DNA from 4 places in the Vibrio chaetopteri genome. Region 1 is predicted to be linked to each of the others. Evidence: predicted binding sites of a transcription regulator. Region 1 holds the regulator's gene; each other region holds the start of a gene.
The links. Region 1 encodes PurR, which represses purine synthesis genes. Its sites were predicted from a motif close to TNANGNAAACGTTTNCNTNA; they were not measured.
Positions count from the first base shown of each region.

Region 1 (8,131 bases):
TACCAACCGCTAGCTGTGCATTATTTTCTGGTGAGAGAATTGAAACAGACGGAGCGATATTCGCGCCGCCGCTGGAGCAATCACCAAGCTTCGACCACTCTTGGTAAGGCGCTGAATTTTGCTCGGGATCGACATTCACATTCCACCAATTGGCCTTATAAGCCGCAGACTGCCATTGAACCTCGTTGCCACCGTTGTACGTCGCAGAGGGATCCCAAACCGCCAACGCGCTGCATTGAAAAGCCATTGCAGGGGCTGTGTAAAGTGAACTTGCAGCTAACAAGGCCACTGCGGGTAATGCTGCAAACCTAAATCCCGCCGCTGGTTTGTGCGCAGCAGTAAGCTTGGGTTGAGAAATCACATTGGTCATAGAACATCCTTTTATTGAACCAAGTTTTAATGAAGTTGAGTTAGGTTCGATAAGACGCGCCAACCGTACACCAGCCCGACATTATCAAAGCAACCCTCTTCAAATTAGTTCAACAAATCCGTCAACTCGGGTTGCGAAAAAGGAAGAGAAACACTACGCGAGTCATCTAACAAAAAAAATCGGTAACGGAGCAACATATCGCGGCAGAAGGCAAACTTGCTCCCATAAAAAAAGCTCCAGTTACCTTTTTGGTAACTGGAGCTAATACAAGGTGTTAACTGTCTATTAATGTTAATCGCCAGCGAACATGTACCCTTCACCATGAACGGTAATAAAAATCTGTGGATTCTTAGGATCCATTTCCATTTTCGCTCTCATGCGACGAATTAACACATCAATCGTTCGATCGTTTGGCGCATCTACTCGGTGGCTGATCATATTTAAAATCCGCTCACGGCTCAGCACTTGATTCGGATACGTCGAGAGTGCGACCAGAAGCTCATATTCCGCCTTCGTCAATTTAACCGGATCACCGTTATTGCTTAAAGAACGACGCTGCTTATCAAACGCCCATTCACCAAAGTGAATGACATGCTCATTTTGAGTGGATGACTCCAACACCGGCTGCTTACGCGCTAGCGCAATGCGCCACAGCAGGTTCTTCACTCGTACCAGCAGCTCACGCAGCTCAAACGGTTTGGTGACGTAATCATCCGCGCCCATTTCAAGACCAACGATTCTATCAATGCTGTCAGTGCGACCGGTCACCAAAATAATACCAATATCAGACTGACTTCTCAGTTCTCTAGTCAGCATTAAGCCATCTTCTTTCGGAAGATTGATATCAAGCATCACCAAGTCGATGCTCGACTCTTGCAGAACCTGACGCATTTCATTGCCATCTTGGGCTTCACTGACCAAATAGCCTTCATTTTCGAAATAGCCAGCGAGCTTACTGCGAGTGACTACGTCATCTTCTACAACCAAAACGTGATATTTCATATCTGTACTATCTCAATCTGTAATGACCGTGTCATTCTATTCATAACCATTCACAATTCTAGTCTACTACAGCATCGAACAGCACAAACCTACTTTTTTTTGATTCAAGACAACCAAAACCGTCGAATAGCATATGCAACAAAAACCAAATCGCACAAACATCTGACAAAGCACTATTTTTCATATTTTTTAATAAATTAACTTATTTATTCACACAACACGTTATTGCTATTCATCTTTATTAGCTAAAATAGAAGTATCATTTTTGGAGACAATACAAATGCAAGAAATCAAAGCATTTAATGAGCAACGTGCGGAAATCTATTGGTGGCTATCAAGCTTGTTTGCTTCTGAGCTGACCGACGATGAGCTAAGCAAATACCACAGCCCAGAAATACGTTCGTTTCTAACCGGACTTGGTGAAAACCCATCGCTGTCGGAGCCAATCAAAACCTTCACTGATTCGCTCAATAGATTGCAAGTACGTGAAGATGCTCAATTGGAGCTCTCTGCCGATTTTTGTGATCTGTTTTTAAAGACCGACAAGCATGGCGCACTGCCTTATGCCTCAATGTACATTGGTACTTCTGGCCTACTCAACGACCAACCTGCGCAAGAAATGGCAGATCTACTCGCCAAGTACGGTATTGCAGTAAATAAAGATCTCAATGAGCCAGCGGATCACCTTGCCATCGAACTCGATTTTCTAGGTAACCTTATCATCCGTTCGAACGAACTGGAGAACGACGCACTGCACGAACAAGCGGACTTCATCAATACTCATCTCATGAGTTGGTTGCCTCAGTTTGTTAAAAAGTGCCAACAGTTTGATGAATTTGGCTTCTACTCTGCTGCTGCAAGCCTCTTGCACGCCTTCTGTCTGTTAGACCTGACCTACCTTGCGGATGAAAACGACTAACTCCGATTTCAACTGATAGGTGCGACACATACTAAAGGCGCAAACGTGGTTTTCAGTCATCTGAGTCAATTTTGCGCCTTAGTTATAAATTTGTGGGATAAATGATTGCCAGCTCACTAAGCTGCGACTACAATTCGCCGTTTAAATGCAATCGCCCATTGGTATTACAGAAAATCATCTCCACTTAGGTGGCAATATCGAGCTTTGAGCTCAATTTGTTGATTCTGCCTAGGCTTGCATACACTTGCCGGTTTCCGCTTTTACATCCGTTTATTCACAAAAGCGCTGGAACCACTAAAATTAAAGCGGCACAAACGTTTACTCACTAATTCAATAAGCCGCGACTAATAGGATATCACTATGGCAACCATTAAAGATGTCGCCCGACTTGCTGGCGTTTCCACGACCACAGTATCCCATGTAATTAATAAAACTCGTTTTGTTGCAGAAGCAACGCAAGAAAAAGTGATGGCGGCGGTCGATGAACTCAACTACGCGCCTAGTGCTGTTGCTCGTAGCCTGAAGTGCAATTCGACTAAAACCATTGGTATGTTGGTCACCCAATCGACCAACTTATTTTTCTCAGAAGTTATCGATGGCGTTGAAAGTTACTGCTATCGCCAAGGCTATACACTGATTTTGTGTAACACAGGTGGTGTTTACGAGAAGCAGCGTGACTACATTCGCATGCTGGCAGAAAAACGCGTCGATGGTATTTTGGTGATGTGTTCCGACTTGACTGAAGAGCTTCTTGAGATGCTTGACCGTCACGCAGACATTCCAAAAGTGATCATGGATTGGGGTCCAGAGAGCTCTCAAGCCGATAAGATCATCGATAATTCAGAGGAAGGTGGCTATCTAGCGACTAAGTTTTTGATTGAGAAAGGTCATACCGATATTGCCTGTCTAAGTGGTCACCTAGAAAAAGCGGTATGCCAAGAACGCATCATCGGCTATAAACGTGCACTGGCGGAAGCCGGCATTGAGATGAAAGAAGATCGTATTCTTGAAGGTAACTTTGAATGTGATACTGCGGTAATCGCCGCTAACCGCATCGCCGCAATGGAAGAGAGACCAACGGCCGTGTTCTGTTTTAATGACACAATGGCATTTGGACTTATGAGTCGCCTTCAACAGCTTGGTGTAAACGTACCTGAAGATATCTCTGTTATCGGTTATGACAATATTGAACTGGCTGAATACTTTTCGCCACCGCTGACAACGGTTCACCAACCGAAGCGACGTGTTGGTAAAAATGCCTTTGAGATTCTACTAGAACGAATCAAAGATAAAGGTCACGAAAAACGCATTTTTGAAATGCACCCAGAAATTGTAGAACGTGACTCTGTCAAAGCCCTAACCTAACGCTGACAAAAGTGCCGATTTCGGCACTTTTTGATCTCTATTCAAAATTCCCCCCTACTGCTGTCAATTTTTTATTCACCTTGAGGCACAAACAACCAAACATTATTTGAACTAAGATCACATTTCCAAAGATCACATATCAATAACTTACGTAGTTTTCCTATATGCTATATGTGTCACGCACAGGGCAAACCATCTGAAAGGGTGGGACGCAAAGCCACCGGCCTAAACCAATTTTTATTGATAGGTAGCGGGGTTGCCGATGGCAAGGGCAAAGACTCAGTTATAGCAGTGGCTTAACAGAGCTCTGACACCCGTTTGCTATACTCTCGGACCTGATTTTGGTGACACAATCAATAACACCGAGAAAAGAATAAGCATGGATAATCCTATACTAAAAGATTCAATGCAGTTATTCGCTCAGCTTGGAAGAGTAAAGTCTCGATCCATGTTCGGCGGATTTGGCATCTTCGTAGACGATACGATGTTTGCATTAGCAGTGAATAACAAATTACATATCAGAACTGACCGTCAGACCATTTCCACCTTTAAAAAGCTAGGTTACAAACCATACGTTTATAAAAAGCGTGGATTTCCCGTGGTAACCAAGTACTTCGCACTACCAGACGATTGTTGGCAAGATCAAGACGCTATCTTGACTCATGCTAAACAGGCGCTCGCGTTTGCAAAAACTGAAAAAGAGCAGCAGTCTGAAGCGAAGCCAAACCGATTAAAGGATCTTCCTAATTTACGACTGGCAACTGAGCGTATGCTTAAAAAAGCCGGTATCGAATCTGTGGGCGATCTACAGCAGCACGGCGCTGTTGAGGCATTTAAAGCCATCCAAAGAACCCACTCTAGCTCAGTTGGGCTCGAGTTACTATGGGCACTAGAAGGCGCCATCAACGGCACTCACTGGTCTGTGATACCACAAACCAAACGAGAAGAGCTTGCTAGCTTAATCAACTAACCCTTGGTTTTCCCAATAAAAAATCAGCCTTATGGCTGATTTTTTTCGTATTAGATGAAAGGAAAAGGTCACACTCCCTTTCTACTACACTAATACTAAGACATTACAAAGGATATCGTCATGAGCAAGAAGCTAATACTTGGATTAGTACTGGTTGCCATCATCGTATTTTTAGGCGTTAATTTTGGTCAACATCTTACGCTCGAAAACGCCAAAGCGCAGCAAGCCGCACTGGCTGAGTACATCGATGCCAATTTTGTTACTGCGGCACTCACTTACTTTTTTGCCTACATCGCGATTACTGCGTTTTCGATTCCAGGCGCTGCAGTGGTTACCTTGCTAGGTGCTGCATTGTTTGGTTTTTGGACAAGTCTATTACTGGTTTCTTTCGCGAGCACTATTGGCGCGACATTGGCGTTTTTGAGCAGTCGATTCCTACTTCGCGACTGGGTGCAGAGTAAATTTGGTTCTAAACTCGATACCATTAATAAAGGGGTCGAAAAAGACGGTGCCTTTTACCTGTTCTCACTTAGGCTCATCCCAGTATTCCCGTTCTTTTTGATTAACCTATTGATGGGTCTGACGCCAATCCGCGCATCAAAATACTACTTGGTGAGTCAACTTGGTATGCTGCCTGGTACGGCCGTGTACTTAAACGCAGGTACGCAACTTGCCAACATTGATAGCCTGTCTGGCATTGTATCACCGACAGTATTGGCTTCCTTTGCACTACTTGGTTTGTTCCCGCTCATCGCTAAATGGATCATGGCGCGACTGTCTCGCTCACCGCAGGTACAAGAATAGATGAAGATTTTTATCGGCAACAACCCACCAGAAACTCACATCGTGCAGCAGCAACTGGCTTCAGAGGGCATACATTGCGAAGTGCGCGGAGAGGGAGTATTTGGGCTAAGAGGTGAAGTGCCTTTTGACGAAAGCTCACTGCCTTATGTTTGGCTGTTCGATACTGAGCAATCAATGATGGCAAAAGCCATTATCAAGCAGTGGCAGTTAAAAACCCAATATGCCAATCACGCAGATTGGCATTGCTTTGCATGTAATGAGCTCAATGAGGGACAGTTTGAGGTTTGCTGGAACTGTCAAACCCCAAAACAAGTTAAGATGCCACTGACTTGATGAAATCTATCGAGTGCTTATTGAACTCGTCTGGCCTTTCAACATTGCACACATGACCACAATCTTTAATCTCTAAAAGTCGGCTGGACTTGTGTTCAGCCACCATCTCTTTGACCGGCTTGATAAACATATAATCTTTATCACCCATCAAATACAAAGTTGGGATCGGCAACTCTCGATCTTTGAAGTAACGGTTAAGCGGATTCACTTCTGTTGTCAGTTGATACCAGCGCTTAAACTCTTTCTGACACAACTTCTTCGCTTCACGTACGAATAAGTGACGAGATTCTTTTTGACCCGGCTGTGGCATCACAATGTAAGCAAATAGGCTGTATAACCACATGTAAGGGATCATGTGCTTACTCCAGTTGCCTATCTTCACCAAGATCTGCGAACGCGTGTTAAAACGCGTTACAGCGCCACCTAGCACCATAGAGCGAACTCTTGAGTGCGCGAGCTCCGCAATATTGCGAACGATGATAGTTCCTAGAGACATGCCAACGAAATGTGCTGACTGAATTTTCAAATGATCCAATACGCGCACAATGTCCATTGTCACCTCTTTAAAGGTGTACTTATTGGACATGATGTCTTTTAGAAACTGATTCGACTTACCGTGGCCACGAAGGTCTATAAACAACAGATTGAAATGTTCACGATAAGCACGGATTTGTTTGAACCAGATATTTGAACTACCGCCGGCGCCATGCACAAAAACCACCCACTCGTTACTGGTAGGGTGTTGATACGTTTTATGAAACAGCAAACTCTCTGACATAGTACTCAATATTCTTGATGCAATTGGAAGTAAGTTACCATAATTCGCCTAACGACAGGCAAAAACTATCGATGAATTTGGTAAAAATGATTAATAAGTGTAGCTAAAAAATGAAAAAAAGCGGCGATTGCCGCTTTTTTAAAGTGAGCTTACTGCTGACTGAGTGCCAAGTCATACATCTTAATGTATTCCTTCGCTGATTCAGTCCAGCTAAAGTCCTTACGCATTGAACGTAGCTGCATTTCATGCATTTGTTCAGGGTGCTGCAGATAAAATAGCAGTGCACGTTGCAGAACAATCAGCAATGCATCATGGCAGGGTTCATCAAAACCAAAACCCGTTGCATTCACTGGATCGTCATCAAAATCAATCACTGTATCTTTAAGCCCGCCCACCTTACGTACGATAGGCAAAGTGCCATAAGCCATACTGTAGATCTGATTAAGACCGCACGCTTCAAACTCCGAAGGCATCAAGAAGAAATCCGAGGCAGCCTCAACTAAGTGAGCAAAGCGGTTGCTATAAGCTTCAACAAACTTGAGCTTGTCTGAAAACTCTTCAGCAAGGTCGTTCAAATGAGACGCGATTTGTGGCTCACCGGTACCGATAATCACTACCTGAACATCATTCTTTAGGAACTTGTCCAAAATTGGCAAGATATAGTGGAAACCTTTTTGGTGCGTTAATCGGCATACCATGCCCACCATAGGAACGTTGCGTTCAGGCAGTCCTAACTCTTGCTGAAGTGCTGTCTTAGAAGCGAGCTTCCCAGACAACATGCTTTCTAGCTCATCACCGTAGTTGGCAGGCAAGAACGCATCATGTTTTGGGTTCCACTCAGAGTAGTCACACCCGTTCACTATGCCATGCAAATCTTTAGAGCGATGAACAAAATCGTCAACAAGGCCATGAGAGCCTAGCGGCGTCACTAGCTCAGCGGCATAGTTTGGGCTAACCGCATTGATTTTGTCCGCAAAGGCAATACCCGCACGCAGCGTACTCACCCAACCTTCACCATATTGCAGAAACTCCATTCCAGAGAGATGGAGCTCTGGAATGATTTCCAGCTGGCTGTATGAAAAGATGCCTTTAAAGATGGCATTGTGAACCGTCAGTACCGATTTCGTACCATCAAAGCGCGTGTCTTCGCCATAACGCGTTCTTAGCAGAAATGGGATGAGGGCTGTATGCCAGTCGTTAGCATGCACAACTGCAGGTTTGATACCAAGCTTTGGTAGAACGTCTAAACTCGCAGCCGCGAAAAAACCAAAGCGCTCGCCGTTATCTGCGTATGCTCGGTTGTGCTCAGCGTAAAGCTCTGGGCGGTCGAAATAGCGATCGCACTCGATCACGTATACTTCTACCCCATCGAGATAGGTTTTTTTAACTTGATAAGGCGTATGAGGCCAATGCTCCAGCTCAGTGGCAAGCACAAACTCATACTGATCCTTATTAGGTAATTTCTGATAGCCAGGTAGCGTAATCGCTACCTCCTTGCCAAGTTCTTGAAGCGCTTTCGGCAGAGCCTTGGCGACATCCGCCAAGCCTCCACTTTTAATCAGCCCTTGAACTTCTGAAACTGGAAACCAT
Region 1 covers NZ_CP115920.1:1,368,873-1,377,003, reverse strand. Annotated here, with positions in the region: gene PG915_RS06250 (Ig-like domain-containing protein) at 1-247, opposite strand, end outside; gene torR (two-component system response regulator TorR) at 662-1,372, opposite strand; gene torD (molecular chaperone TorD) at 1,653-2,291, shown strand; gene purR (HTH-type transcriptional repressor PurR) at 2,652-3,656, shown strand; cyclic di-GMP riboswitch class I at 3,833-3,920, shown strand; gene PG915_RS06230 (TfoX/Sxy family DNA transformation protein) at 4,036-4,626, shown strand; gene PG915_RS06225 (TVP38/TMEM64 family protein) at 4,747-5,430, shown strand; gene PG915_RS06220 (putative signal transducing protein) at 5,431-5,763, shown strand; gene PG915_RS06215 (alpha/beta fold hydrolase) at 5,744-6,541, opposite strand; gene glgA (glycogen synthase GlgA) at 6,691-8,131, opposite strand, start outside.

Region 2 (8,131 bases), on a different replicon from region 1:
GCGCATCGGTTGCTGGGCGGCATCTGCCATTAGGTTGTGCTCATTTAGATACCTGAGCACCCCCTCTAATAGTGAGTAGGATCCAGTAAATAGTGCAGCAGGGAGCCGACCGAGATTCTCAACACAGCTTTGCATCATCTCATAACCACTTTGAGGCTGATAATCTTGGTTAAAGACAAGTTCAGGTTGCAGCGACTGTCCCCCCTCTTGAACAGCATCGACGAAGCCTTGATAACGCTCTCGGCTAGGAGATAAAGAGAGTTGTCCGCCGATAAACGCACATTCAGACACATCTTTTACCAGTGCAGATACAATAGTTTTCGTGGAATCATACGCATCCGTCGTTATCTCACTATAGCGCTCGGACTCCACCTCTCGGTCAAAAAACACTACTGGAATATCTTTGATATGACTTTGATAATAGTCATCGCTATCTAAGCATGAGGCCACCATCATGCCATCAACTTGGCGTTCAATAAGGTTCGCCACCGCTTTTTGCTCTTGCAAGGGATCGTCATCGGTAGAAGCAATCAGCAACTGATAACCCGCGGTTAAGCACAACTGTTCCAATGCTTTCGCAATCGTAGCAAAACCCATATTGGTAAGATCTGGAATCACCAAGCCAAAGGTTTGAGTCTTTTTCGACTTGAGCGCTCTGGCATAAACACTGGGCGAATAGTTATGCTCCTCAACGACACGCAGCACGCGTGCCACCGTCTCTTTATTAATGCGGTGTTTTTCTGCATGTCCATTCAGCACAAAACTGACGGTCGATTTAGAGACCGCAGCTAATTGTGCGATATCGGCCAATTTTAGCTTTTTGCTCATCGCGTTCTACTTATGCTTCCTGCTTGTTGCGTCTTATATAGAGAAGATCTTCACTGCGGATCGTGATCGTGCTTCAGATCACAATTTTTAGCGCCGCTATCATAGTGTCTATTAAAACACATTTTCTTTGCTAAATCGATTTAGTAAACTCAAAACAAATCGATTAGTACAGGAAATTTGTTATGAGTAAGGTTTGGGTAACTGGCGATGCCGTTGTAGATTTGATTCCTGATACGGACACGACGTATCTAAAATGTCCCGGCGGCGCTCCTGCAAACGTCGCTGTTGCGATCGCTCGACTCGGTGGTGAGACCGGCTTTTTTGGTCGTGTTGGCCAAGATCCACTTGGTCGCTTCATGAAGCAAACACTTGGTGCAGAAAAAGTGAATACTGACTTTATGCTATTGGATGATGCCCAGCGCACGTCAACGGTTATCGTTGATCTTGATGAATCAGGCGAGCGCAGCTTCACCTTTATGGTTAAGCCAAGTGCCGATCAATTTATGCAAGTAAGCGACATTCCTGAGTTTAGCGCAGGCGAGTGGCTGCACGTTTGCTCTATCGCTCTTGCTAATGAGCCAAGCCGCAGCGCGACGCTGGAAGCGATGAAACGCATTAAACAAGCTGGCGGCTTTGTCAGTTTCGACCCAAATCTTCGCGACGAAGTGTGGGGTGACCAAAGCCTCATCAAGCCTGTGTGCCAGCAAGCCATTGCTCTGGCCGATGTGGTTAAGTTCTCAGACGATGAACTGATGCTCCTAACTGAAACCGACAACCTTGACGCCGGTATCGCAGCGCTCGGTGAATACAACAATACACTTGTGCTCATTACTCAAGGCGCAAAAGGCGCATTGGTTATTCGCGACAATGAGCAACAACTCATTGCGGGCACACCAGTCAAACCCGTTGATACCACAGGCGCAGGCGATGCGTTCGTTGGCGGCCTACTGACTCGCTTATCTAAAACAGCAGATTGGATCAATGATGAAACAATCGTAGATGCGGTTCGCTGGGCAAACGGCTGCGGCGCTTTGGCGACAACACAAAAAGGCGCAATGACCGCGCTACCAAGTGAGCAAGCCCTTATCGATTACATCAAGTAATCTTGTGCCCCTTGCTGCGGTAAGGGGCGACTTCTTCCCTGTTATACCTCGCCTTTTTTTCTCAAGCGTTATCGTCACGATAAACAACCTAAATTGAAGCACACTGTCTATTTCTTTATAAAGCGCCCTCCCAGTTTCTAACAACGATGGTGCATCATGCAAACACTGATCGACAACCTGACCCAACATGGCTATTTCGTTTGGGATGACTTTCTCTCAACCGAGCAGGTTTCAGCTCTCAAAGAGTGCTTACCTGAAGAGTGGAACAAAGCGCGTATTGGTCGTAATGATGATGTGGCGCGTGAAAGTACCATTCGCAGTGACAAGATCTGTTGGCTTTCACCCGATCTTGGCGATCCGGTAGGGCAATTTCTTAGCAAGATGGAAATCATTCGCCAAACTGCAAACCAACACTTTTTCTTGGGGCTATTTGAATATGAAGCGCACTTCGCCAAATATGAGAAAGGCGATTTCTATCAAAAGCATCTTGATTGCTTCCGTGGCAACGAGAACCGCCGCCTGACGACCGTGTTTTACATGAATGATGAGTGGACAGACGAAGACGGCGGCGACTTAGTGGTTTACGATCTTGATGACAATGAAATCACTCGCATCAAGCCTAAGTCCGGCCGTTTGTTTGTGTTCTTCTCAGAAATGTTCCCTCACGAAGTTCTGCCTACACAACGCGAGCGCTTTAGTATCGCTGGTTGGTTTCGAATTAATGGCGTGAAAGACAACGTTCTTGATATCGCTCGTTAAGCCTCCTCCTACTCTATCCATCTAACACACTAGCAAGTTCTTTATCAAGAATTTGCTAGAAGTGTCCGCTAGCGGATACTCTTCTCCCTCCCCATCTCTTACACTCTCTCACATCAACAAGAAACACCCGCTATTAGCCTCTATAATTTTTTTAGACGACATCAAAAAGGGGCAGCGATGACAAAGACAGTCTGCAGTAAACAAATTCGATGGACGACCTCCTTATCAAGTGAGCTATTGAGTGACCTTGAGTTCATCGCTGAGCGCACAATGCTGTCTAATCAGAGCATTGCTGGCGCAAGCTTGATTAATAAAGGCGTTAACTTTGTTGAAAAAGGGACACTGGCGATTTGCATTCAAACGCCAAACTTGAAAACAGCAAACTGTTTACTGGTGGGTGAAGGAGGTTGGTTTGGCAACTATATTGATGATGCTCATTCCTTGTCCTCATTTATCATGATTGAGATCGAACCTTGCAGCATCGTTCATTTTAGCAATCAAAAACTGACGCCAATTACTCGCAAGAACAATGAGATTTTCAAATGGTTCTACTCACTCACATTCGAATCTCGAGAAAAATGGCTACAAAGCCAAATAGTCAACAATGCCAATATTACTGAACGGATCGTCTATCAGTTGATTGAAATCTTAGCTCATATTAGTAGTAAAAGCATGCCTATGGAAATAGCAATTTCCCAACAACAATTAAGTGATATGACAGGTATTGCAAGACAAAGAGTTAATGAAGTGATGAAAGAGCTAGAAAGAAACCAAATGGTTTCACTGCACCGCGCTAAAATTATTATTAACTCAATTGAAAAACTAGCTCGTTATTTAGACGATATGGATCTCAGCATTCGAGATCCACGAAATATTATTTAATACCTAGTACCATCGGCCTTTTGGCCGCGTTTACCACCAAACAATCAGGGTCTCCTGAGGACTCACTTTATCTGAAGGTTACTATGCCATTTATCTACGCTATAGCAGTTAATACCGATACAAAAGACGATGTAAACAAAAAGCTCCGGGTCAATGGCCTTGAGGGTGAAGTCGTCGTAGATAACGGTGGCAATGTTTATATTTGCCCACAAATAAGCACAACTAAGTGGATGTATTATCCAAAATCAGAACAGCGAAATCATCGTAAAGATACACGCTGGGACTCGATTTTAGAAACAACATTACTGTTCATGGAAAAGCACTACATTATCTCAGTGGATGATAGGCACCCTACATGGTTAGATATCGACAGTCTATTCCGCTGTCCGAAGATGGAATTATATATTGAAAGCTTAGATTTAATATCTAGCCGTCATAGCTACCACAATTAATCGAGATTTTACTATGAAATTATTCAACTACATTCCACACTCATTATTTATCTTTGCCCTTGGTTCACTTTATGGCTGCGGCAATTCGACACCTCAAATTAATGAGCCTGAGATCATGACAACCTCATCCATGAAAATTCGTACATTCGATCTCATTCAGAATCACTCCGGCTTCGCAATTCATGATGTTGTTGCTCAAACTCACTCTCAGCATAAGTACCACTTGCTGAAAGATCATGTCCTAAGTCATTCAAGTCTTCTGACCACCGTTCACTTTAGCGAACCGATTGACTCGCTCCACCCGTTTACCATCAGTTTATTGGATAGAAACCTACAAATTAAACGCGCAAGCACCCAAATAGACATCGTTGATGACGCTTTTTACTGGGTATTTGCTATTGGTGATGTCATAGCAAGTCAGTATTCACTCTACGCAATGACCAGGCCTGATATCACACCTGTTGACGATAGTGTTCCACTGTTTATTGTTGATACAACCTTACCTCAACACAGCATGGCACAACTTAAGGTGACTGATAGTGATTTGTCACTGCAAACGTTGTTACTCGACTCGCCAACACAAATTAACTTACCAAAGGATATTGGCGACTTTTCCATCGAAATAAAACACAGCGAATCCAATACGATTCTCTGTGAGAATCTACTCTCTAAATATACCCACCTATATAGAGAGGAGGTGATTCACTGGCAAGATGGACAATGGTTAGTGGTTGTATCCGGTAATGAGCAGTGCTCTCTTCATCTTATCTATTAGACTATAGTGTCGCGTATGGGTCTTGTAGTGAGCACTGACCCATATACTGCCTATTCATTCAATAAAACTGCAAGAATAGTAGTTTAAAATATTAATAAACATCCTTTATAAACAATAACTTAATCAATAAACACCCAGTAGCACATAAATTTCATCACTGCAGAATAAAGCTGTTTTTTATGATACCTATCGCAGCCATTGGTACAAACCCCATGAAATGCACTTGAGTGCATATATTCTTCACACGTTTCTCATCGGTTTTGACTAGCTTGAATTTCATACGCGAGCTGCACAGCTGTTTCAAGCACTCGCACTGTCAGTTATCTCAACGCTGACTTTATTCAATAATTCGATAACTTTTGAATGGAACACAATATGTTAAAGACATTTTTGACCTTTTCTATCGCATCGGTTTTTGCGATCAACTCTAGCTATACCCTAGCTGAACAAAACCTTGCAACTCCAGAGTTACAACAAAATGAGGTATTAGCACCGCTAGTCACAGCATCAGCAGACACTGCGCTTAGCGATCAGTACATCGTGGTACTCAAGCAACCTATGACGCTAAGTAACGATCCTATTGCGTTACAACAGTTCACAGAGCAGACCGTTTCCGGTCTGGCTACCCAGCATTCATTTGAGATAGAAAAAGTCTTCAATCGCTCGCTAAGTGGCTTCGTTGCCACACTTACCGCCGAGCAATTGTTAGAATTGCGTGGCGATCAGCAAGTCGAGTTCATCGAGCAGAACCAGGTCATTACACTGGATCCGATATTCTCAACCAACGCCAATCAAAGCAACGCTATTTGGGGACTGGATCGTATTGATCAGCGCGATCGCCCACTAAACAGTAACTACAGCTACAACTATGATGGCAGCGGTGTGACCGCATACGTTATCGATACGGGTGTCACCAACACTCACCCTGAGTTTGGTGGCCGCTCGCGATCTGGTTACGATTTTGTCGACAATGACAGTGATGCCACCGACTGTAACGGCCATGGTACTCACGTCGCTGGCACCATTGGCGGGGCGCAATATGGTGTCGCAAAAAACGTTAATATCGTCGGTGTCCGCGTGCTTAGCTGTACCGGTTCTGGTACCACTGCTGGCGTTATCAGTGGTGTAGACTGGGTGGCGGCAAACGCATCTGGGCCTTCGGTTGCCAACATGAGTTTAGGAGGTGGCGTATCTACGGCACTTGATCGCGCTGTTGCTAGTGCCGTGCAATCAGGGGTGAGCTTTATGCTCGCTGCCGGCAATGATAATGCCAATGCTTGTAACTCCTCCCCTGCTCGAGAATCCAGTGGCGTCACCGTGGGCTCCACCACCAGTAATGATGCACGTTCAAGCTTCTCTAACTGGGGCAGTTGTGTCGATGTCTTTGCGCCGGGCTCAAGCATTAAGTCTGCTTGGTATGACGACAGCTACAAGACCATTAGTGGCACTTCGATGGCAACGCCGCATGTCGCTGGTGTCGCAGCACTGTATTTGCAAGAAAACGGGTCACTCTCACCCGCTCAAGTGGCCGCTAAAATCAGTGAGCGTGCGAGCATCAACAAGATAAGCGATACCAATGGCACCGTGAACAAACTGGTTTACAGCCTCACCGATAGCGGTTGCGGCAACGATTGTGGCGGCCAGACACCAGATGGTGAACTCAAGAACGCGACACCCGTGAGCAACATTTCTGGCGGTCGCGGCGAGCAAAAGCAGTATTACATTGATGTCACTGCTGGACAGCGTTTGAGCGTCACGATTTCAGGTGGCTCTGGCGATGCCGATTTGTACTTGCGCTATGGCTCGGCCCCAACGCTCAGCAGTTGGGAATGTCGACCTTATCGCTACGGTAACCAAGAAACCTGTACCGTAACGAGTACAAAAAACGGCCGCTACCACATCATGCTTAACGGCTACACCAGCTTTAGTGGCGTAACGCTAGAAGCGCGTTATTAACTCAGCTTTTTCATCTAACCAATGAGTTATGAAAAACGCCAGCCTTCAAGGCTGGCGCTATTGCATTAGTCCGCGTTAGGCCGAACTTTAAACTCAAGGACTTTCGGCACACAAACATCAATGCAGCGTCCGCAACTGATGCAGTCCTGACTCATTACCCGCTTGTCACCCGCTTTTAGTGGCTGTCTAAGTACATCCGGCTCTGGGCAAACATTATAGCAGTCCATACACTTAGTACACGCTTCGCGGTGAGTGGCTTTTATACGTATTGGACTCTTACGACCAATCACACCATAAGTTGCTCCAAGCGGGCACAGATGCCCACACCAACCGTGTTCGACCAGCACCAAATCCAACAAGAACACCAACGCAATAAGGATCCAACCTGCGCCCATCCCAAATACCAACCCACGATGCAGTGTCGCGACGGGATCCACCCACGCCCAGAGCAGCGATCCCGATACCGCACTGCCAAGTAAGATCACGGGGATCAACCAGTAACGTATTGTTGGAGACCACTTGAAACTGGTTTTGAGATTCAGCTTACGGCGCAGCCATGCCGCCATATCCGTAACGATATTTAGCGGACACACCCAAGCGCAAAACGCGCGAGGAGCTAGCAACGCATAAAAGACCGCAACGACAGTGACACCAATTAGTGCATTCACCTCGGGCCAATGTCCGGTAGCTAATGTTTGCAGAACCAATAAAGGATCACTCAGTGGGACAGTACCTAGCAGCATGCTAGACGACAAATTGCCCTGTAAAATACCCCACGTAGGCCCCATCATAAATAAGCCAATTATCGAGAGCTGACACAACCTACGTAGAATCAGAAATCGATGAGCGCGCCACCAGCCAAGTTCACGGATAGCGTCATTACCAGCATCTTTAGCGAGATTCTTAGCCATTATTTTCTCCCGTCATTGATGCGAATATGCTCAGTTGGTGCAATTTCCGGCGTTTCAGGGAAGGTACCATCTCGCAGCTCAACCTGTTCTTCCCAGCCAAGCTGGTAATGATCCCCCATGTAACCCTTAGCGAGTTCAATCGGAACCACTTTGATAACAGGTACCTCAGTCACGCAGGCTTGCTCACATTTACCACAGCCCGTGCAAGCATCGGAATGAACGGTAGGGATGAACATCGCATGATAACCAGTTCGCTGGTTACGAATCGGCTCAAGCGTGATTGCTTTATCTATAAGAGGACAAACGCGATAACACACATCGCAGCGAAGCCCTTGCCAGTTGAGGCACTCCTCATGATCAATCAGCACCGCTAGCCCCATCCGCGAGTCATCAATGTTAGTCAGCGCATGGTCTAGAGCACCGCTTGGGCAGGCTACGACACAGGGAATGTCTTCACACATCTCG
Region 2 covers NZ_CP115921.1:1,002,180-1,010,310, reverse strand. Annotated here, with positions in the region: gene PG915_RS20385 (substrate-binding domain-containing protein) at 1-828, opposite strand, end outside; gene PG915_RS20380 (aminoimidazole riboside kinase) at 1,011-1,931, shown strand; gene PG915_RS20375 (2OG-Fe(II) oxygenase) at 2,088-2,690, shown strand; gene PG915_RS20370 (Crp/Fnr family transcriptional regulator) at 2,961-3,572, shown strand; gene PG915_RS20365 (hypothetical protein) at 3,656-4,024, shown strand; gene PG915_RS20360 (hypothetical protein) at 4,038-4,799, shown strand; gene PG915_RS20355 (S8 family peptidase) at 5,175-6,755, shown strand; gene napH (quinol dehydrogenase ferredoxin subunit NapH) at 6,821-7,666, opposite strand; gene napG (ferredoxin-type protein NapG) at 7,666-8,131, opposite strand, start outside.
Region 2: PG915_RS20375 (2OG-Fe(II) oxygenase) is a predicted target of PurR. The motif match lies at 1,989-2,008, and genes of this name have one in related genera.

Region 3 (8,131 bases), 1.7 Mb from region 1:
GGTCGCGTAGATATATTCAGTGTCGAACGGAGGATCTTTACGCATCAGCACTGCGTCAAGTTCTGACAGTTCGATGGTTTGCTCTGAAGTAAATTCATACCAGCCGTTTGGATCTTCTTTGAGCTTGACGACTTTGGTGTCGGCGACAGCAGTGCCTTGATCTAGGTGCAGGTCATTCATTTCCATATAGTGGATTTCATAACCGCGACGCTGGGCTTCCAGCATCATTGCAAAGCTAGAGTCTTTCTTGATGTTGATGGAGGAAATTGGATCCATCACGATACCGAGTTTGAGCATTGTTTTCTCCCGTTAACCTAAATCGCCAAAGCGTACTTGAAGTGCCGTGATCGCCGTAAGCGCGGCCGTTTCTGTTCTCAGTACGCGAGGACCAAGCAGGGTTTCTTCGAATTGATATTGTTCCGTCATTTCAATTTCTTGCGCTGATAATCCGCCCTCTGGACCGATAAGTAGACGAACCTTTTGAACTGGCTCTGGCAAGGTATTGATTGAGTATTTGGCTCTTGGATGAAGGTTGAGCTTGAGCGCGTCAGATGGCTCTGCACACCACTCTTCAAGCGATATGATCGGACGAATCACAGGGATCGTGTTACGGCCACATTGTTCGCAGGCACTGATGGCGATCTTTTGCCACTGCTGCAATTTTTTCTCAAAACGTTTGGCATCGAGCTTAACGCCGCAACGTTCTGAGATGAGTGGTGTGATGGTGTTGACGCCCAGTTCGACCGACTTCTGAATGGTGAACTCCATCTTGTCGCCACGAGAAATGACTTGTCCGAGATGAAGATCGAGCGGTGACTCGATACTGACTGCGATTTTCTCGCGGATATCGACATCAACGCTTTTCTTGCCAACGTTAGTAATAGTGGCTGGAAATTCATGACCGCTGCCATCAAACAGCAGTACCTCTTGACCTTCTTTCATACGCAACACTCGGCCGATGTGTCCTGCGGCATCATCACTGAGCGCAAGTGTGCCCAAAGATTGAATCGTTTCAGGGTGATAGAGTCGAGGTATACGCATAACAATTTCCAAACAACAAACAGTATTGAGGTATAAGATGGATGCCAGCCCCCGAAATTACAAGGGCTTGGCGTAGGATTTAGCTGGGATTTTTGCACGCCTGTGCCACGAACGGATTGTCGTTGCCTTGAATGCGCTTAATACGCTCGTTGCGAGTACACTCCCAAGCATCGACAGGATAGGTTTTATTCCAGGCATTCATGAGCTGTGTCTGCTGTTTAGACAGCTTAAAGCCATATTCTTGGCTCATATAAAGATAGGTACGAGCGATAGAGCCACGTGCACGATCCGGCGGCATGACCTTGCGCTGCTTAAAGTTAACCTGCATCTCACAGCGGCCGTAGCTGACCCCGTCCATGCCATTCCACTGTGAGAAGTTGTAATTTGAACGATCACCATTCACTTCACCAATCGCTGGCGTCAGGTTGTGCAAGTCTGCTTCCATCAGCTTGAAATGCTTGTCATTGCGCGTGCAGTTTTTGCGTCCGCCTTGTTGCCAACATTGTCGCTGGTGGCCAAATTGCCACGCAGGCACCACATGCTCCCACTCGATGCGACTGGCACGTTTTTGTTGCTTACGAACCTGATAGCCACAAGCGGACAGATCCGGGGTGCCTTTTTTACCTTGCCATTGAATATCGCAGCCACAGTAAAAACTTATTGGGTGGTCGGCATAAATTTTGACTGCTTCTTTTTTTGCTTTGCTAAAGCTATTTGGCGGTGCACTGTGAACAGTAATGGGAAGAACGGCGGACAATAAAAAGGCCGTAACGAATAACTGGCGGATCATAGCAAGGTCTATAAAAGGTTGGGATAACCTAGTGTAACTCGCAAAAAAGACCTTAGCTATTGATAGTTAGATCATGTAACTAGCTTAGCTGCTTACCAGTAAACTCGATAGTATCCCCGCACTTACGACAGCGATAACTGGCTTGTTGGCGCATTACCTTATTGTGACGACGAACCGTGACGGCAAAGGTGTCACATTGGCAGCGATACTCGAAAGTTCGCCCTTGTACTGAACTCACATTCAAAGAGTGTGTGGTTTTTGGGGCGATACCAAATACCTGACTCATGACCATTTGCCACTCTTTGCCGTGTGGGCGCACCCGTCCAAATAGTGCATGAGTGATCAAGTGGGCGACTTCGTGTGGGATGACCTCTTCAATAAAGTCTTGCTGGTTTTCGACAAACAGAACGGGATTGAGGCGTACTTCCCACGATTGTAGGTAGGCTTTACCCGCCGCCTTGCCACGCAACTTATAGTTAAGGGCTGGGACTGGGAAATCACGCTCAAAGTACTGGCGAGCTTGCTCAGTGCAGCGAGACAGAGTCTTAATGGCTTGATAATGAAGTTGCTCAGAAAGCGAAGCATCCACGGGGTATAACCTACAATAAAAAAGCGCCCAAACAGGGCGCCATTCTACTGAGGTTGGCTGAGTATGCCAACGTGTTACGCGTGGTGTTTCTTTTTGATGGTCTCGTGATAGGCGTGCCATGTGCCGTAACCAAGGATCGGCATTGTCACGATCATTCCTATGCCATATGTGGCAAAACCAATCAAGATCCCGCCGCAGATAATCAGAGCCCAAACAATCATGGCTGGTACGTTAGATTTGACGGCATTAAAACTGGTGAACACAGCGGTCATAATGTCGACACGGCGCTCCATCATAAGTGGGATAGAGAATGCTGAGATGGAGAAGATGATAGCCGCAATCACCGCACCAACTACGCTACCGGTAATCAAGAATGGAGCAAATTCAGAGAGTGGTGCACCTTGTACAGAGGGGTAGAGTGCGTGCAGCAGAGCCGCTATGCGCATCCAAAAGATCATGGCGACGGCCAAGAGTACCGCAAACGCCCATTGCGAGGTGGAGTTGCGCCCAATGGCTTTCATAGAGTGGAATAGACTTGGTTTATGACCTTTCTCTCTTTCCCATGCTGCATCATAGAGACCTAAAGCGAGAAACGGACCAATCAACATGTACACAACCAAGCTTGGCATGATCACTAGGTGCGTGCCTTGCCATTGCACCAGAAGCACGATAGCGACGGCAGCGGCAGTAAAACAGAGCCCATAAAAAGCGCTGATGATCGGCATGCGAATAAGGTCATGTAGCCCAAGTGCTAACCAATGAAATGGTGCAGACACACTGAGCTGGTTAGATGGAATGGTTTTAGCGTAATCTTGATCCCTGACTTCATGTTTCTTCTGGAAGTCATCAGAATTAACGGTTCGAGGCATATGTCCTCCCTGATTGACAAACTGGCCTTCGTTTTATCAGGGCATGGCGCTAATCATCATGGATACGTCGGGCAATAGACTTGCATTTACCTTTGCAAAATCCAGCCATTTTCCGTTGTTAGCGTCTTCCCTTCTTAAGCGCTCTATTTTGCATACGAACAAACTCTCAAAGCGGTCTATTCGCAAGGGCACTTTTGTCTAACTATTGACCGTGTTAGAGGAAAACACAATTTTCAGAAGGGTATTAAATACAAGCTACAAGATAGTGAATTAACATTTTTGTAACAAAGTATTTGAAAAGACAGGATTAAAAAATAAAAAAGCCCTCAAAAAAATTTTGAGGGCTTTTTTGGAGTAAAAAACTCAGGTTAAGAGTAATTACAGACCAGTAAACTCACGCAGGATCGCTGCTTTGTCTGTCGCTTCCCAAGGGAACTCTTCGCGACCGAAGTGACCGTATGCTGCAGTCTTCTTGTAGATAGGCTGAAGCAGGTTTAGCATCTCTTGCAGACCGTATGGACGTAGGTCGAAGTTTTGACGAACGGCTTCTACGATGATGTCGTGAGAGACTTTTTCAGTACCAAATGTCTCAACCATGATAGACGTTGGATCCGCAACACCGATTGCGTAAGACAGTTGGATTTCACAACGGTCAGCCATGCCAGCCGCTACGATGTTCTTCGCTACATAACGTGCTGCGTATGCTGCAGAGCGGTCAACTTTTGATGGATCTTTACCAGAGAATGCACCGCCACCGTGACGAGCCGCGCCGCCGTAGGTATCAACGATGATCTTACGACCTGTTAGACCACAGTCACCCATAGGACCGCCGATTACGAAGCGACCGGTTGGGTTGATGAAGAAGTTCGTTTCTTTGTTGATCCACTCTGATGGTAGTACTGGCTTGATGATCTCTTCCATAACCGCTTCACGCAGATCAGGGGTAGAGATGGTATCGCAGTGCTGAGTAGAAAGAACAACCGCATCGATACCAACGATCTTACCTTGGTCGTATTGGAACGTTACCTGAGACTTAGCGTCTGGACGTAGCCAAGGTAGAGTGCCGTTCTTACGCACTTCCGCTTGCTTTTGAACAAGAAGGTGAGAGTAAGTAATCGGTGCTGGCATTAGGATGTCAGTTTCGTTCGTTGCGTAACCGAACATGATACCTTGGTCGCCCGCGCCTTGTTCTTTAGGATCTGCTTTATCAACGCCTTGGTTGATATCTGGAGACTGCTTACCGATGGTGTTCAGAACAGCACAAGAATCCGCGTCAAAACCCATGTCAGAGTGAACATAGCCGATTTCGCGAACGGTTTCACGCGTTAGCTCTTCGATGTCTACCCATGCTGAAGTAGTGATCTCACCACCCACCATCACCATGCCAGTCTTAACGTAAGTTTCACAAGCAACACGTGCTTTTGGATCTTGTTCTAGGATTGCATCAAGAACCGCATCAGAAATTTGGTCTGCGATTTTATCTGGATGGCCTTCTGATACTGACTCAGAAGTAAACAGGTGCTTAGCCATGAGAGCTCCAATTACTGTTTTTAAGCGAGTGTCTAATCACTCACTTGTAATAAATTCAATGATATATAGTAGGTGTATCTACATCTAGACGTCTATTCTAGTCATCAATGTTCGATTAGCAAGCGATTTTTGCTTTTAACATATAGCCAAACGTTTGCCTGTTTTGTATGTGAATCGCCACATTCCGGCGACATTATTCGGCGATAATGCCAAAAAATGACGGTAAATCGTTTGCAGAGACTATATGGCTTTGCGACAATAGCGGCCGCTGATTATTCAATCAGTCTATGAAAAACTTGGAATTCGCTTAATGCACTCAGGAGCAGACATGTCTTCTCGTAAACAACTCGCTAATGCAATCCGCGCGCTAAGCATGGATGGTGTTCAACAAGCTAACTCAGGTCACCCAGGTGCACCAATGGGTATGGCAGATATCGCTGAAGTTCTTTGGCGTTCTCACCTAAATCACAACCCGTCAAACCCAGAGTGGGCTGACCGCGACCGTTTCGTACTATCAAACGGCCACGGCTCAATGCTGATTTACTCTTTGCTTCACCTAAGCGGCTACGAGCTATCAATTGACGATCTTAAAAACTTCCGTCAACTGCACTCGAAAACGCCAGGTCACCCAGAGTACGGCTATGCACCAGGTATCGAGACGACGACTGGCCCACTAGGTCAAGGCATCACTAACGCGGTTGGTATGGCACTGGCTGAGAAATCCCTTGCAGCGCAATTCAACAAAGAAGGTCACGACATCGTTGACCACTTCACTTATGTCTTCATGGGTGATGGCTGTCTGATGGAAGGTATCTCTCACGAAGCGTGTTCGCTAGCGGGTACGTTAGGTCTAGGCAAGCTGATCGCTTTCTGGGATGACAACGGCATCTCTATCGATGGCGAAGTGGAAGGTTGGTTCTCTGATGACACGCCTAAGCGCTTTGAAGCATACGGCTGGCACGTAATCCCAGCGGTAGACGGTCACGATGCTGACGCGATCAATGCAGCGATCGAGGCGGCAAAAGCGGATCCACGTCCAACACTTATCTGTACTAAAACTATCATCGGTTTTGGTTCGCCAAACAAAGCGGGCTCTCACGACTGTCACGGTGCACCTCTAGGTCACGACGAAATTGCAGCAGCACGCGAATTCCTAGGTTGGGAGCACGGTCCATTCGAAATCCCAGCTGATATCAAAGCTGAGTGGGATGCAAACGAAGCAGGCACGGCTAAAGAAGCAGCTTGGAACGAGAAGCTAGCAGCTTATGAAGCGGCTTACCCAGAACTTGCGGCTGAGTTTAAGCGTCGTGTGAACGGTGAGCTTCCTGCTGAATGGGAACAAGCTACAAGCAAGATCATCGCTGACCTTCAAGCGAATCCAGCAAACATTGCATCACGCAAAGCGTCTCAAAACGCGCTAGAAGCGTTTGGTAAGATGCTTCCAGAATTCATGGGCGGCTCTGCTGACCTAGCACCATCAAACCTGACCATGTGGTCTGGTTCTCAGTCTCTAACGGCTGACGATGCGTCTGGCAACTACATCCACTACGGTGTACGTGAATTCGGTATGACGGCGATCATCAATGGTATTGCTCTGCACGGTGGTTTCGTACCGTACGGTGCAACATTCCTAATGTTCATGGAATACGCTCGTAACGCAATGCGCATGGCTGCACTGATGAAAGTGCAAAACATCCAAGTTTACACGCACGACTCTATCGGTCTGGGTGAAGACGGTCCAACGCACCAGCCGGTTGAGCAAATCGCATCACTACGCGTAACGCCAAACATGAGCACATGGCGCCCATGTGACCAGGTTGAGTCTGCAGTCGCTTGGAAATACGCGATTGAGCGTAAAGACGGCCCTACGTCGCTAATCTTCTCTCGTCAAAACCTAACGCAGCAAGAGCGTGACGCAGAGCAGCTAGCAAACGTTGCTAAAGGTGGTTACATCCTGAAAGATTGTGAAGGCACGCCTGAGCTGATCCTTATCGCAACCGGTTCTGAAGTTGAACTAGCAACAAACGCTTACGCTGAGCTAACGGCTGAAGGCAAGAAAGTACGCGTTGTGTCTCTTCCTTCAACTGACGTATTTGACGCGCAAGATGAAGCATACCGTGAAGCGGTTCTTCCAGCGGCAGTGACTAAGCGTATCGCGGTTGAAGCGGGTATTGCGGATTACTGGTACAAGTATGTTGGCTTCGGTGGCAAGATCATCGGTATGACGACATTCGGTGAGTCTGCACCAGCAGGCGAGCTATTCAAGATGTTTGGTTTCACAACGGAAAACGTTGTGAACACGGCAAAAGGGCTGCTTGCATAAGCACCTTCATCTTGAAATGAAAAACCGAGCCTAGTGCTCGGTTTTTTTGTGGCTATTCAAACTCTTTGCCTTTGTTTTCAAGTGTACGTTTGCCACAGTCTTGGCAGGTTATGTAGCGATCCATATCGTAGTAATGGCCGCCATTAATAAACGTATGCGCAAACAGCTTAATCTTGCCCATTAAGGATGGCTCGGTATCGTAACTGCTTGGCTTGCGTACCAGCATCTCTTTGTGACTGGTGGGTTTGTTGCAAGCTTGGCAGTAAGTTGAGCTTGTCATAGAGAACACCTCCTGTGCGTTAAAAACTGTGTGGTTAAAAGACACAAGATCATGACTCTCATTTAAGTGTAACAGGGCTATTGAAAGAAAAAGTGAGCGCATAAGAGATATGCATCGCAACTATTGGTGATAAATAGCGCAATCAAATTGCTAATCACGTAATGCGAAATGTCGGTCGATCGGTTACCATGCAAGCCCTTATCACGTGAACAAAAAAGGCGTAATGCGATGCTAAGAGTGGCAATCAATGGTTTTGGACGCATTGGACGGAATGTACTCAGAGCGCTATACGAAAGCGAGAAGAACGACCAAATCAAAGTCGTCGCCGTAAACGAACTTGCGCAGCCAGAAGCGATGGCTCATTTGCTTCAATACGATACCAGTCATGGTCGTTTTGATAAAAAAGTCACCCATGACCAAGAGCATCTGTATCTGACTCACAAAGATGGTCAGTTCGACACCATTCGTATTTTGCACTTAGAAGACATTAGTTTACTGCCTTGGAAGAATCTAGAAGTCGATATTGTTCTAGATTGTACTGGCGTGTTCGGTAGTCGCGCTGATGGCATGAAGCACATCGAAGCTGGTGCTAAGAAAGTGTTGTTTTCTCACCCTGGCAGCAATGATCTTGATAACACCATTATTTACGGTGTTAACCATCATACTCTTACCAAAGATCATAACATTGTCTCGAATGGCTCTTGTACCA
Region 3 covers NZ_CP115920.1:3,213,111-3,221,241, reverse strand. Annotated here, with positions in the region: gene gshB (glutathione synthase) at 1-297, opposite strand, end outside; gene rsmE (16S rRNA (uracil(1498)-N(3))-methyltransferase) at 310-1,041, opposite strand; gene endA (deoxyribonuclease I) at 1,121-1,831, opposite strand; gene PG915_RS14565 (SprT family zinc-dependent metalloprotease) at 1,911-2,420, opposite strand; gene PG915_RS14560 (DUF2189 domain-containing protein) at 2,495-3,289, opposite strand; gene metK (methionine adenosyltransferase) at 3,668-4,819, opposite strand; gene tkt (transketolase) at 5,130-7,142, shown strand; gene PG915_RS14545 (hypothetical protein) at 7,195-7,431, opposite strand; gene epd (erythrose-4-phosphate dehydrogenase) at 7,651-8,131, shown strand, end outside.
Region 3: metK (methionine adenosyltransferase) is a predicted target of PurR. The motif match lies at 4,962-4,981, and genes of this name have one in related genera.

Region 4 (8,131 bases), 1.5 Mb from region 1:
TACGATTGCAGCATCTTTGGTCGGTGCGCCGCCAAATACGACTTACAGTGAAGTAACAGGTGCTGTAATGCTGACTAAAGCATTTAACCCGGTAATCATGACATGGGCTGCTGTCACCGCTATCGTGCTTGCACTAGTTGGTAAGCTTGGTGCGATTCTACAAACCATTCCTGTTCCAGTGATGGGCGGCATCATGATTTTGCTATTCGGTTCTATCGCAACTGTTGGTCTGAATACACTAATCAAAAACAATGTGGATCTGCATAAATCACGCAACCTAGTGATCGTTGCGATTACCTTGGTATTTGGTATCGGTGGTATGGCATTTGGTATTGGTGACTTCAGCCTTCAAGGCGTGAGTCTGTGTGGTATTGTTGCGATTATCCTCAACCAGATCCTGCCTCACGATCTTGGTGAGAACAAGGTTGTCGATAACGCTCAAATGGAAGACTAATTCCTACTGATACAAAAAAGGCTGACCAGTTGTCAGCCTTTTTACTATTTCCTATTTACAAGCAGAAAGTCGGAACTTATAGCGTACCGAAGATCTTGTCACCCGCATCACCTAGACCAGGTACGATGTAGCCCTTGTCGTTTAGGCATTCATCGATAGCGGCTGTGTATAGCTCAACATCAGGATGTGCTTTTTCTAGTGCTTCGATACCTTCTGGTGCAGCAACCAATACTAGAACTTTAATGTGCTTACAGCCTTTCTCTTTTAGAAGGTCGATAGTCGCGATCATTGAACCACCCGTTGCTAGCATTGGGTCAACAACAAGAGCGATACGCTCGTCAATGTTTGATGCTAGCTTGTTAAAGTATGGCACTGGCTCAAGTGTTTCTTCATCACGATAGATACCAACCACACTAATACGTGCGCTAGGCATGTGCTCAAGAACGCCGTCCATCATACCAAGGCCTGCACGCAGGATTGGCACTACGGTCACTTTCTTGCCTTTGATTTGGTCAACTTCAACTGGGCCGTTCCAACCTTCAATCGTTACTTTCTCAGTTTCAAAGTCTGCTGTCGCTTCGTACGTTAACAAGCTACCCACTTCCGTCGCAAGCTCGCGGAAACGCTTGGTGCTAATGTCCCCTTCACGCATCAAACCAAGCTTGTGTTTTACTAGGGGGTGTTTAACTTCAACAACTTTCATTTCCAACTCCGGCAAAATTTCACAAAACCTGCAAATTATACATGGTTTCTTTAACTATTTCAGTTAGCAATGTGGGCAAAGTGGTATTTGTACGCAATAAAATGTCACAACAGACTGTAAATACACAGATTGATGCTTCGAGGAAATAGTTTGTATTTTCTTACGCAAACGTTTTCCTTTTTGGATAAACCCCTGTTAGAATAGCGCCGCTTTCACATCCATTTATTTATCGAGGACTGTCCCGTGAGCGGAAACAACACTTCCCTAAGCTATAAAGACGCTGGTGTAGATATTGATGCAGGTAACGCATTAGTTGACCGTATTAAAGGCGCGGTTAAGCGCACTCGTCGCCCTGAAGTAATGGGAGGCATCGGTGGATTTGGTGCTTTATGTGAGTTGCCAACAAAATACAAACACCCGGTATTGGTATCTGGTACTGACGGTGTAGGTACTAAACTGCGCCTAGCCCTAGACATGAACAAGCACGACACCATCGGTATCGACCTGGTTGCTATGTGTGTGAACGACCTGATTGTTCAAGGTGCTGAGCCGCTATTCTTCCTCGACTACTATGCAACGGGCAAGCTTGACGTTGATACTGCAGCTGACGTGGTATCCGGTATTGCCGAAGGCTGTATCCAAGCAGGCTGTTCACTCATTGGTGGTGAAACTGCAGAAATGCCAGGCATGTATGAAGGTGAAGACTACGACGTTGCAGGTTTCTGTGTAGGTGTCGTTGAAAAAGAAGACGTCATCGACGGTACAAAAGTCGCTGCTGGTGATGCACTTATTGCCGTGGGTTCAAGCGGCCCACACTCAAATGGCTACTCGCTTATCCGTAAGATCCTAGAAGTATCTGGCGCAGATAAAAACGAGAAACTAGGTGAGCGCACTATCGGTGAGCACCTACTAGAGCCAACTAAAATTTATATCAAATCAGCTCTTAAGATGATCGCTGAACACGATATCCATGCCATTTCTCACATTACTGGCGGCGGTTTCTGGGAAAACATCCCACGCGTACTGCCAGAAGGCACTAAAGCTGTTATCGACGGTACTAGCTGGGAATGGCCTGCTATCTTCAACTGGCTACAAGAGAAAGGCAACGTTGATACGTTCGAAATGTACCGCACTTTCAACTGTGGTGTAGGTCTTGTTGTTGCTCTTCCTAAAGCACAAGCAGATGCAGCGGTTGAACTTCTAAAAGCAGAAGGCGAGAACGCATGGGTTATTGGTGAGATCGCAACTGCAGAAGCTGGTGAAGAGCAAGTAGAGATCAATTAATTTCATGAAGAATATCGTTGTTTTAGTTTCAGGTAATGGAACCAACTTACAGGCCATTATTGATGCCTGTGAGTCGACTATCTCGAATGCGAAAGTGCGTGCTGTTTTTTCTAACAAAGAATCGGCATTTGCACTGGAACGTGCGCGTAATGCTGGCGCCGAGGCGGAATTTCTCGACCCTAAGCTAAGCGAAACACGAGAAGCATTTGATGCTGAATTGATGCGTCGAATCGATGTGCACAATCCTGATCTATTAGTACTAGCGGGCTATATGCGTATTCTTAGTGGTGAGTTTGTTCGTCACTATATGGGTCGAATGATTAACATTCACCCATCATTATTGCCTAAGTATCCAGGTTTGAATACGCATCAACGTGCGATCGATAACTGCGATGAACACCACGGCACCAGTATCCACTTCGTTACAGAAAAGCTGGATGGTGGGCCGATTGTTCTGCAGGCGAAGGTCCCTGTGTTCGATGACGATACGGTTGAAACACTAGAGCAACGAGTTCAAAGCCAAGAGCATAAGATTTACCCATTGGTAGTGAAATGGTTTGTCGAAGATCGCTTGGTCATGGATGGAAGTAGAGCCCTATTAGATGGTGTCGCTCTTGGGCCACAAGGCTATGCAGACAAATAGCTAAACCACGATACGGCTGTATAAACCAATCAAAAAAAGCGAGTGATGTTCATCACTCGCTTTTTCATTTTTCTAACCACGTTTTAAGAACGGCATAGCTGTACGAACTACAACGGCTCTATAGGTGCTTGGCTTTTGGGCTTAGCTTCTGCAAATTCTACGTCTACAAGCTTATCCACATTACCACCAACACGCTCACCAAAGTGGAACAGGTTATATTCTCCTGGCTTCATTCGATGCCACGTTTCATTACCTGTTAACGGCTGAGTTGCCACGACCGAAACAACATCATTCGGGGTCGTCTCTTCTTGAAAGTTAATCGTGACATCTTCATCCAATAAAGTTGCTTTACCAAACGGTGCTTTTCGCGTAATCCAATAAAGGTGATTGGTGCAATAAGTCATGACGTATTCACCATCACTCAGCAGCATGTTATAGACACCAAGCTCCCTTAGCTCGTCGCAACATTCTGCTACGTAGGCGAACATTGCCTCCATATCTTGCGGTGGCTCTGGAAAGCGCAGTTCTAGCTTTTGAAGCAACCAACAAAACGAGAGCTCGCTGTCCGTTTCACCCACGGGTCGAAAATGCCCCGTATTAAGTTTCTGGTAATCCGTTAACTGACCGTTGTGAGCAAAGGTCCAATAACGCCCCCACAACTCTCGAGTAAACGGGTGGGTGTTTTCCAAATTCACTTGGCCACGGTTGGCTTGTCGGATATGACTCACCACAGATCGACTTTTAATCGGATAGCTTTGTACCAGCTCAGCTATCTTCGAATCGCAGCTTGGCTGCGGATCTTTAAAGGTGCGAAAACCTTTCCCTTCATAGAAGGTGATCCCCCAACCATCTTTGTGAGGGCCAGTATTACCGCCCCGTTGAATTAGACCGGTAAAGCTAAAACAAATATCTGTTGGCACATTGGCGCTCATGCCAAGCAATTCACACATTGAGTTCCCTACTCTTTTGATTCCTAGTTGTCATCACAATAGCAAGCGGCTATTCCATCTCTTTTTCAACCAGCTGGATGATGATGTGGATGATTTTAATATGGACTTCTTGAATGCGGTCAGCGTAACCAAAGTGTGGTACGCGAATTTCAATATCCGCCAGACCCGCCATTTTACCGCCATCTTTACCCGTTAAAGCAATGGTTTTCATACCTTTTGCTTTCGCCGCATCTATCGCCTTAAGAATATTACCAGAGTTACCAGACGTTGATAGACCAAACAGCACGTCACCACGGCGACCTACTGCTTCTACGTAACGAGAAAAGACAAAGTCGTATCCGAAATCGTTACTCACACAAGAAAGGTGGCTAGGATCAGAAATCGCAATACCAGCGTAACCCGGACGGTTTTCACGATAGCGACCCGTCAACTCTTCAGCAAAGTGCATGGCATCACAGTGCGAACCACCATTACCACAAGACAGCACTTTACCCTCTTGCTTAAAAGAATCAGCGATCATCTTCGCAGCTGCTTCAATCTGAGCAATGTTGTGGTCGTCACTTAAGAATTTATTCAGTACTTCAGCAGCTTCAGTTAGCTCATTTCTAATCAAGTCTTGGTACATAGTGTTGTTCTCTTTGTTTTTTCGCCATACCTATGCGATGGCTGTTGATTCTGAGTTTACCTATAAACCGTCAACTCTGTCGATAGATGGCATATGACCACGGCACCAATTTCATCATTATTGTTGCTCAAATTGACCTTTGGCAGACAAAGTGCTGCCTAGGCCGCTTATTTTGCAATCAACTAGAGCAATTACTTGACAGATTTTACATCTGTGCAATATTTTAATTACAATTATTACTGGTACGACCTCTTACCTTCAACGTACAGATAAGAGTCAGTGCCACCGCAAACTGACCCAAAACAACAATAAGTACCTAGATAAAGGAACCATCATGGACATCTTGCTCTCTCTCGTCGCCTTACTCGGCGCTATTGGTATCAGCTTTTATCAACGAGCGTCGCTGGCAAAATCCCTTTTGTTAATCACCTCAGCAATGGTGCTTGGCACGCTACTGAGTGTATTCGGTGCTATCTCATGGGCGCTCTATATCGCCACTGTGGCCGTGCTGTGTCTACCATCGATTAGACAATCACTTGTCTCTGCTAAAGCGCTCGCAATGTTCAAAAAAGTCCTCCCTGCTATGTCGCAAACCGAGAAAGAAGCTCTGGATGCAGGCACGGTTTGGTGGGAAGCGGAACTATTTAAAGGTAAGCCTGATTGGCAAAAGCTGCAAAACATCACTCCATCAAAGCTCACAGAAGAAGAACAAGCTTTTCTAGACGGCCCTGTCAATGAAGTGTGTGCGATGATCAACGATTACCAAATCACCCACGAACTGGCGGATCTTCCACCAGAGATTTGGCAATACCTAAAAGACAATAAATTCTTCGCGATGATCATCAAAAAGCAGTATGGCGGTCTTGAATTTTCCGCTTACGCACAGTCTTGCGTGCTGCAAAAACTGTGTGGCGTATCGAGCGTTGTCTCGTCAACAGTAGGCGTGCCGAACTCATTAGGTCCAGGTGAGCTTCTGCAGCACTATGGCACAGAAGAACAAAAAGACTACTACCTGCCAAGACTTGCCCTTGGTAAAGAGATCCCATGTTTTGCCCTAACCAGTCCAGAAGCGGGCTCTGATGCGGGCTCGATTCCAGACTTTGGCGTCGTGTGTAAAGGTCAATGGGAGGGCAAAGAAGTATTGGGTATGAAGCTCACTTGGAACAAGCGTTATATTACCCTCGCGCCAGTAGCCACTGTGCTGGGTCTTGCTTTCAAACTGAGAGACCCTGACGCTCTGTTAGGTGACAAAGAAGATCTTGGCATTACCTGTGCTCTTATCCCGACTCACCTAAAAGGAGTGGAAATCGGAAATCGCCACTTCCCACTTAATGTACCTTTCCAGAATGGTCCAACCCAAGCTAACGAGCTCTTTGTTCCGATCGATTTCATTATTGGTGGCCAGAAGATGGCCGGCCAAGGCTGGCGCATGTTGGTAGAATGTTTGTCTATTGGCCGTGGTATCACCCTGCCATCAAGCTCAACGGGTGGCATCAAGACTGCGGCTCTCGCAACCGGCGCTTACGCTCGCATTCGTCGTCAATTTAAACAGCCTATCGGTCACATGGAAGGCATTGAAGAGCCACTAGCACGCCTAGGTGGCAATGCGTACGTGATGGACGCAGCAAGTCACCTAACCGTGACAGGCATCGACCTAGGGGAAAAACCATCGGTTATCTCCGCCATCGTTAAATACCACTGTACTCATCGAGGACAGCGCAGCATCATCGACGCGATGGACATTGTTGGCGGTAAAGGTATATGTCTTGGTCCTTCAAATTTCCTCGGTCGTGGCTACCAAGGCGCGCCCGTAGCCATTACGGTAGAAGGTGCCAATATCTTAACTCGCTCGATGATCATCTACGGTCAAGGTGCCATTCGCTGTCATCCTTACGTGTTGGAAGAAATGGAAGCCGCTCACTCAACGGCTTCAAATGCCGTGAACAAGTTTGATAAAGCATTAGCCGGTCACGTTGCCTTTACAGTGAGTAACCTAGTGCGCAGTTTCTGGCTAGGTCTAACCGATGGTCGTGGTTCTTCTGCACCCCATAAAGATGTCACTACACGTTACTACCAACAGCTCAACCGTTACAGCGCGAACTTAGCTCTACTATCGGATGTCTCCATGGCCGTACTTGGCGGCTCACTGAAACGCAAAGAGCGCTTATCTGCTCGCCTAGGCGATATCTTGAGTCAGCTTTACCTAAGCAGCGCAACGCTTAAACGCTATGACGTTGAAGGACGCAACAGTGAAGATTTACCTATGCTGCACTGGGGCATGCAAGATAGCTTGCTGCAAGCCGAGCAGGCATTGGATGACTTCTTAGCGAATTTCCCGAACAAAGTCATTGGCCGTCTATTGCGCATAATTGTTTTACCGTTTGGCACAGTACGTAAAGCGCCGTCTGACAAACTAGACAGCCAGGTTGCGCGTATTCTGCAAACTCCTAGCGCAGCACGTACCCGTTTAGGTTATGGTCAGTACTTCGAACCAACTGAGTACAATGCGGTTGGTCGCATTGAGCAAGCGCTAGACATAATTCTACGCGCCGAGCCTGTGTTTACTAAAGTGTGTAAAGCCATTGAGCAGCGTCGTCCATTTACCCAACTGGATAAAATAGCGGCAATTGGCTTAGAGAAAGGCATCATTACTCAAGAAGAAGCACAGCTGTTGACCACAGCAGAAGCGCATCGTCTATACACCATTAACGTTGATGACTTCTCACCGGAGGAACTGGCAGCAAAGCCCGTTTATCCAGCAATGGAGGAAGTTGCGTAATCGCTGATTAACGTACAAACAAAACAAAGCCAGCAAGGGAAACCTTGCTGGCTTTTTAATTGACAACTTTTGGTATATAGCTTTCAGTGTATCGTTTTTTAGTCTGTCGCTATTTGGCCAAGGCTAATATCAACCTGGCATTTTCAACTGCATTTCTGGCAACGACGCTTTAATGACTCTGCGGCGTCTGACGAACCACCAAATCAAACCACCCACCACAACCAACACCACATTACCCACCGCGATCGCGATGATGGCGTTTTGACGCACCTGTTGGCGATGTGCCAATACCTGTGCTTCTTGCTCCGCTTTTTTCCTTGCCTCACGGGCTGCCTGCTGCATTTGCTCCGCTTTCGCAAGATCAATAGTGCCCACTACACTAAAGGTACGATTTGGCAACTCAAACACTAGAGGTCGTCCGGAGGCCGATTCATTGGCATAGACGTTACCAGACCAGCTATAAGTACCGATTTGATCGCTATCGTGAAACGACACTACCATGTCATTTTTATCTTTATCTGCTTGACTCTGAGCGACGCTTTGGCTGTCATCTGGCTGTTGCAGTTCAATCGACGCGGCAAGCGAGCCGGTCTCCAAAGTCGCAGGTTCACCGCGGACCACTACCTGATGCGGACTCTCACCTTCCCCTTGAACAAAGCGTGTGACAAATGGTGTTGGGTAGATAAAGACTTC
Region 4 covers NZ_CP115920.1:2,830,393-2,838,523, forward strand. Annotated here, with positions in the region: gene PG915_RS12865 (uracil-xanthine permease family protein) at 1-454, shown strand, start outside; gene upp (uracil phosphoribosyltransferase) at 531-1,157, opposite strand; gene purM (phosphoribosylformylglycinamidine cyclo-ligase) at 1,401-2,441, shown strand; gene purN (phosphoribosylglycinamide formyltransferase) at 2,446-3,084, shown strand; gene PG915_RS12885 (class II glutamine amidotransferase) at 3,192-4,034, opposite strand; gene lpcA (D-sedoheptulose 7-phosphate isomerase) at 4,084-4,659, opposite strand; gene fadE (acyl-CoA dehydrogenase FadE) at 4,994-7,438, shown strand; gene PG915_RS12900 (TIGR03503 family protein) at 7,568-8,131, opposite strand, start outside.
Region 4: purM (phosphoribosylformylglycinamidine cyclo-ligase) is a predicted target of PurR. The motif match lies at 1,318-1,337, and genes of this name have one in related genera.